2 linked regions of the Desulfocurvus vexinensis DSM 17965 genome follow. Each later gene encodes a partner of the first gene's protein in a complex. Links are inferred from orthologs where the notes say so. Each region holds a gene or a part of one and is shown on either strand. Other genes may lie near its edges.

Region 1 (3,301 bases):
TCCACACAGACCACGGGCAGCCCCTCGCGCACGATCTCGCGCACGGCGATGGAGCCGATGCGGCCATAGCCGCAGACGATGGTATGGCGGTGCAGTTTGTCGATGGAGCGTTGCAATCTGTGCCTCCCCCAGACGGTCTGGATGCGCCCCTCCACGAGAATCTGCGTGAAGGAGCCGATGAGAAACGCGAAGTTGCCCACCCCGAGCAGGATGAGCACGCTGGTCAGCACCATGCCCTGGTCGGACAGGGGCCGGACCTCCTCGAAGCCCACGGTGGCCAGGGTGATGAGCACCATGTAGAAGCTTTCGAGGTAGCTCCAGCCCTCCACGACCATGTAGCCGTAGACGCCGCCGAAGAAGAGCACCAGCAGGGAAAACAGCCCCGTGACCAGCGGCCACAGGGCGCCGTAGCGGCGCTGGAGCCGCAGGATCCGTGAGGCGACTCCCCCGGGTCTGTTGCGGCGGATGGCGGCGCGTTGGCGGGCGGCGGGCCTTGCGGCGGAAGGCTTCGGCATCACAGTGCCCTCATGAGTTCCCGCAGCTCGCCGATGCGATCGCGCAGGCGGGCGGCGGTTTCGAATTCCAGCTCGCGGGCGGCGGCGCGCATGTCGCGCTCCAGGCGCTTGATTTCCGCGGCCAGGGCCTTGGCGTCGCCGGGGGCCGCCGGGGCGGCCTTGGCGGCCTGCTGCTCCTGCTGGCTGGCGTACAGCGATTCCAGGATGTTTTCCAGGTCCTTGTGGATGGTGCGCGGGGTGATGCCGTGCTCCTGGTTGAACTGCGCCTGCACCGCGCGGCGCCGGGCGGTCTCGTCCATGGCTTCGCGCATGGAGCGGGTCACGCTGTCGGCGTAGAGGATGACCCGGCCCCTGGTGTTGCGCGCAGCGCGCCCGAAAGTCTGCACCAGCGAGCGCGTGCTGCGCAAAAAGCCTTCCTTGTCCGCGTCCAGAATGGCCACCAGGGTCACTTCGGGGATGTCCAGCCCCTCGCGCAGCAGGTTGATGCCCACCAGCACGTCGAAGGCGCCCTGGCGCAGGGCCTGGATGATGGCCACGCGTTCCAGGGTGTCGATGTCCGAATGCAGGTAGCGCGTGGCCACGCCCATTTTCTGGAGATATTCCGTGAGGTCCTCGGCCATGCGCTTGGTCAGGGTGGTGACCAGCACGCGCTCGCCCGCGTCGCGCCGGGCGCGGCACTCGGCCATCAGGTCGTCCACCTGGCCGCGCGTGGGGCGCACCTCCACCTCGGGGTCCACCAGCCCGGTGGGGCGGATGATCTGCTCCACCACCAGCCCCTGGGCGCGCTCCAGCTCCCAGGGCCCCGGGGTGGCCGAAACGTAGACCGTCTGGTGCTGGCGGGCCAGGAACTCCTCGAAGGTCAGGGGCCGGTTGTCCAGGGCCGAGGGCAGGCGGAAGCCGAAGTCCACCAGGGTCGTCTTGCGCGAGCGGTCGCCGTTGGACATGCCCCCGATCTGCGGCACGGCCACGTGGGATTCGTCGATGAACATCAGCGCGTCGTCGGGCAGGTAGTCCAGCAGCGTATGCGGCGGCTCGCCGGGGGCGCGCCCGTCCAGGAAGCGCGAATAGTTCTCGATGCCGTTGCAGTAGCCCAGCTCGTCGATCATCTCCAGGTCGAGCTGGGTGCGCTGGTCCAGGCGCTGGGCCTCCACGAGCATGTTGCGCTCCTGGAACCAGACCAGGCGTTCACGCAATTCGTCGCGGATATCGCCCATGGCGCGCTTGAGGTTGGCGCGGTCGGACACGTAGTGGCTGGCGGGGAAGATCAGCGTCTTGGGCACCGCGCCGAGGATTTCGCCGGTCACGGGGTCGGTCTCGGTGACGCGGTCGATCTCGTCACCGAAGAACTCGATGCGCAGGGCCTTCTGGCTGCTGTAGGCGGGCAAAAGCTCCAGCACGTCGCCCCGGATGCGGAAGGTGCCGCGGTGGAAGTCGTAGTCGTTGCGCTCGTAGTGGATTTCCACCAGCCGGTCCACCAGCCGGTCGCGCGACATGCGCTGGCCGGGCTCCAGGGGCACGACCATGCGCGAGTAGTATTCCGGCGAGCCCAGGCCGTAGATGCACGACACCGAGGCCACGATGAGCACGTCACGCCGGGTCAAGAGCGCGTGGGTGGCGCTGTGGCGCAGCTTCTCGATCTCGTCGTTGATGGACGAGTCCTTCTCGATGTAGAGGTCGGAGTGCGGCAGGTAGGCTTCGGGCTGGTAGTAGTCGTAATAGCTGACGAAATATTCCACGGCGTTGTCGGGGAACAGCTGGCGGAACTCATTGAAAAGCTGGGCGGCCAGGGTCTTGTTGGGCGCCAGGACCAGGGCCGGGCGCTGCACGGCCTCCACCACCTTGGCCATGGTGAAGGTCTTGCCCGAGCCAGTGACGCCCAGCAGCACCTGGTCGTGCACGCCCTGGCCGAGGTTGGTCACCAGCTCTTCGATGGCCCGGGGCTGGTCGCCGCAGGGCGCAAAGGGGCTCTGGATGCGGAAGGGAATGTCGTGGGAGACGTTGTCGCGCGCGGGCATGGGGCCGAACATACGCCGCCCGGGGCCGGAGGTAAACCGTTTCCCCGGGCCCGGGGCGCCCGGGGAGGCCTGCAAGGCGCGCAGCAGGATTTCCTCTTGACGGACGCTTTGATATCAAACTATCATGGGAACATGATCCATCCCACAGTCGTGAGCATGGTCGCGGCCATCCGGCGCCGGGCCAACGAATACATGCTCAGGCAACTGTCCGACCTGGGGCTGGAGGGGCTCGGGCCCTCCCACGCGGGCATCCTGGGCCGCCTGTTCCAGAACGGCGACATGGCCATGGCCGAGATCGCCGCCGCCATCCGGCGCGACAAATCCACCGTCACCACCCTGGTGCGCAAGCTCGAAGCCCTGGGCTACGTATCGCGGCGCAAGGCGCCGGGCGACGCGCGCAAGACGCTCATCTCCCTGACCCCCAAGGGCCGCGCCCTGCGCCCGGCCTACGAACGCATCTCCCGCGAGCTGACCGAGCTGGCCCTGGAGGGCTTCTCCAGCGAGGAGCGCAAGGCGCTCATGGGCCTGCTGGGCCGGGTGCGCGCCAATCTGAGCCTGCGTTGAGGCCCGCCCCGGGGCTTCACAGCGGCGCCGTTGTGGCGTAAGCAAGGGGCACTTCCGGGCCGTGCCGGGCGCCGCGCGCCCCCGCCCCGCCACCTGCGACCCCCGAGGTGCCGACATGCAGATCCACAGCGTTGCCTCCGAACGCCCCCTGCCCGCCGACCGGGCCTACGTGATGACCATGACCATCAAGACCTTCAAGGGCCGCCG
Region 2 (3,295 bases), on another replicon or contig:
GGGCGACCTGCTGGACCGCTTCGAGGCCCTGCCCGGGCCCCGGCGGCTGCTGGTGCTGGCCGACCACGGCTTCACGCGCCTGGAAACCGAGTTGGACCTGAACTCCTGGCTGGCGGAGCAGGGCCTGGCGCGCCTCACGGGCACCCAGGCCCACGAAAACGACGCCACGGCCCTGGCCTCGGACTCCCAGGCCCTGGCCCTGGACCCCGGGCGCATCTACCTGCACACCCGCGAACGCTTCGCCGCCGGGGGCGTGACCCCGGCCCAGGCCCCGGCCCTGGCCGCGCGCATCCGCGACGCCCTGCTGGGCCTGACCCACCGGGGCCGCCCGGTGATCCGCGCCGTGCACGACCGCGCGGCCCTCTACCCCGGGCCCATGGCCCACGCGGCGCCGGACCTGCTGGCCGAGGCGCACCCCGGCTTCAGCCTGACGGCCAAGTTCGACGCCCGGCCCGTGTTCGGCCACTACGGGCGCACCGGGGTGCACACGGCGGACGACGCTTTCTTTTACGACAGCGCCCCCGGCCCGGGCCCGGCGCCCGCCCGCCCGCGCGACGTGGGCAAACTGGTCCTGGACTTTTTCGGCGCCGCCTAGCAGACTTGGCCCCCGGCGGCACGCCAACCCCCAACCCCGCCGGGCGCGCCCCGCCGCCGCCATGCGCGCCCGCACCCCAAGATGATCGACTTCGCACGCGACCTGAATCCGGCCCAGCACGAGGCCGCCACCCACGGCGACGGCCCGGTGCTGGTCATCGCCGGGGCCGGCTCCGGCAAGACCCGCACCATCGTCTACCGCCTGGCCCACCTCGTCTCGCGCGGCACCCCGGCCGACGCCATCCTGCTGCTGACCTTCACGCGCAAGGCCGCCCAGCAGATGCAGCAGCGCGCGGCGCGCCTGCTCGGCGCCACGGGCCTGGCCGGACTCACGGGCGGCACTTTCCACGGCTTCGCCTACGCCATGCTGCGCCGCCACCCCGCCGCCCTGGGCCTGACCCAGGCCCCCACCATTCTGGACCAGGCCGACGCCGAAGGCGCCCTGCGCGACCTGCGCGACGAACTCGGCCTGGGCAAGGGCGACCGCTCCTACCCCAAGCGCAGCACCGTGCTCGGGCTGATCTCCAAGGCCCGCAACAAGGAGCGCAGCATCGCCGAGGTCATGCAGGACGAGGCCTACCACCTGCTGCGCTACGAGGACGATATCGGCCAGCTCGCCCGGGCCTACACGGGCTTCAAGCGCAAGCACGGGCTGGTGGACTACGACGACCTGCTCTTCCTGCTCGAAGAACTGCTGCGCGACCACGAGCCCGCGCGCGAGGCCGCCCGGCGCCGCTTCCGCCACGTCATGGTGGACGAATACCAGGACACCAACCTTGTGCAGGCCCGGCTGGTGCGCCTGCTCGCGGGCGAGGCGGGCAACGTCATGGCCGTGGGCGATGACGCCCAGTCCATCTACGCCTTTCGCGGCGCCAATGTGCAGAACATCCTGTCGTTCCAAACGATGTTCCCCGGGGCCCGGCTCATCCGCCTGGAGCGCAACTACCGCTCCACCCAGCCCATCCTGGACCTGACCAACGCCCTGCTGGAACAGGCCCAGCAGGGCATCCGCAAGCGGCTGTACACCGAGCGCACGGACGGCCCCAAGCCCCGGCTGGTGCGCACCCTGTCCGACCGCTCCCAGGCCCAGGCCGTGGTCGGGCGGGTCATGGAGCTGTCCGGGCGCTACCCCCTGGCGGACATCGCCGTGCTCTTCCGCGCCGGGTACCAGTCCTTCCCCGTGGAGGTGGCCCTGAACCGCCTGGGCATCAAATACCGCAAGTACGGCGGCATCCGCTTCTCCGAGGCCGCGCACATCCGCGACGCCCTGGCCTTCTTGCGCCTGGCCCAGAACCCGGCGGACCTGCCCGCCTTCAAGCACGTGCTGGAACATGTGCGCGGCGTGGGGCCCAAGTCGTGCGCCAAGCTCTACGCCGCCCTGCTGGGCGGCGATGCCAAGGCCGTGGCCAAGGCCTGCGCCAAGAACAAGGAACTGGAAGAGACCCTGCGCTTCCTGGACGGGCTGCGGGCCAGCCCGGGCGCCCCGGCGGCGCTGCTGGCCCGCGTGCTGGACTTCTTCCAGCCCGTGATGGAGAAGACCTACGCCGACGACTGGCCCCGGCGCCAGGCCGGGCTGGAGCAGCTCGGGCGCATCGCCTCGGGCTACGCGGACCTGGACGCCTTCCTGGCCGACCTGTGCCTGGAGACCCCCGACGAGGGCGCGGACGACGACGGCCAGGCCCTGACCCTGTCCACCGTGCACTCGGCCAAGGGCCTGGAATGGTCGGCGGTATGCATCATCGACCTGGTGCAGGACCGCTTCCCCTCGCGCCACGCCCTGACCCGCGCCGAAGACCTGGAAGAGGAGCGCCGCCTGCTCTACGTGGCCTGCACCCGCGCCCGCGAGGAGCTGGCCCTGTTCGTGCCCTCGGCCATCTACAGCCAGCAGAGCGGCGGCAGCGAACCGGCCCTGGACAGCCCCTTCATCAGCGCCCTGCCCCCCGGCGTCACCGAGCCCTGGCGCGAATCCTACACCGGCGGGCTGGCCCGCACCGACGGCGGGGACATGACCTACACCCCCGCCGCGCCCGCCGCGTCCCGGGGACCGCGCGCCACGGGCCCCGGCGCCGGGGCCGACACCATCCCCCCCGAGGACGGCGGCGACCAGCGCCCGGCGCCCCGGCCCGCGGCAGCCGCCCCGGCAGCCGCCCCGGCGGGCAGCCCGGCCCTGACGCCCACCCGCCTGGGCTACTGCCGCCACAAGATCTTCGGGCGCGGCAAGGTGGTGGCCGCCGTGTCCGAGGGCAAGGTACGGGTCAACTTCCCGGGCTTCGGGCTCAAGGTCATCCTGGCCGACTATCTGGAATTCGAGTAGCCGCGCGGCGGGCGCCCCGGCGCTGCGCAGGCGTGCCCGGCGGCAGGGCCCCTGGCTGCCAAGCGATGCATTGTCCGCCGCGCCCGGAAAAGGGGCTGCCCCCGCTGGCGGGGCAGCCCCTTTTTCCCGGCGCGCAAGCCCGGGCCCGGCCCTGCGCACGGCGACAGGAGCGGCCCGGCCCCGACGGGCAGGCGCAATGACTGTGGGCACGCCCTACCCGCGCACGGCGCGGGCGAAGAGGCGGCAGTCGAGGTCGTGGTGGGCGATGTGCCCCAGTTCGGCGTCGGCGCTCCAGGCGCTGTGGAAGGTCCGCCGGTCCGCCGACCACAGCCGGGCCCGGGCGGGGTCGAAGCAGGGCTCCAGGCAGTGGTCCTGCCCCCGGGCCAC

The links.
Region 2: the proteins of uvrB (region 1) and G495_RS0109250 are in contact, whole or in part, in a crystal structure (PDB 7EGT), measured with the Thermus thermophilus proteins. The link is inferred for Desulfocurvus vexinensis DSM 17965 from one-to-one orthologs. Residues at the interface, in WP_096411307.1 of Thermus thermophilus: Glu23, Leu25, Arg26, Asp27, Gly28, Glu29, Arg30, Phe31, Arg55, Glu326, Asp327, Phe328, Glu379, Ser382, Gln383, His398, Gly400, Arg401; in WP_096412145.1 of Thermus thermophilus: His654, Arg656, Phe657, Gln666, Asp668, Glu669, Lys680, Arg681, Leu682, Ser683, Lys685, Tyr686, Ala687.

Annotation. Positions count from the first base shown.
Region 1 is NZ_JAEX01000005.1:148,334-151,634, reverse strand. Bases 23-3,012 are described here. They hold uvrB (excinuclease ABC subunit UvrB), read right to left. Parts: upstream 2,531-3,012; coding sequence 515-2,530; downstream 23-514. Other genes in these bases: G495_RS0106160 (MarR family winged helix-turn-helix transcriptional regulator), read left to right, coding at 2,663-3,012; G495_RS0106170 (potassium channel family protein), read right to left, coding at 23-515. In the rest of the region: more of G495_RS0106170, read right to left, coding at 1-22; more of G495_RS0106160, read left to right, coding at 3,013-3,094; G495_RS0106155 (hypothetical protein), read left to right, coding at 3,210-3,301. UniProt on the Escherichia coli protein: The UvrABC repair system catalyzes the recognition and processing of DNA lesions. A damage recognition complex composed of 2 UvrA and 2 UvrB subunits scans DNA for abnormalities.
Region 2 is NZ_JAEX01000011.1:47,006-50,300, reverse strand. Bases 309-3,292 are described here. They hold G495_RS0109250 (ATP-dependent helicase), read left to right. Parts: upstream 309-676; coding sequence 677-2,908; downstream 2,909-3,292. Other genes in these bases: G495_RS0109245 (protein kinase domain-containing protein), read right to left, coding at 3,122-3,292; G495_RS0109255 (alkaline phosphatase family protein), read left to right, coding at 309-595. Also shown: more of G495_RS0109255, read left to right, coding at 1-308; more of G495_RS0109245, read right to left, coding at 3,293-3,295. UniProt on the Escherichia coli protein: A helicase with DNA-dependent ATPase activity. Unwinds DNA duplexes with 3'-5' polarity. Translocates on single-stranded DNA with 3'-5' polarity. Initiates unwinding more efficiently from a nicked substrate than double-stranded DNA.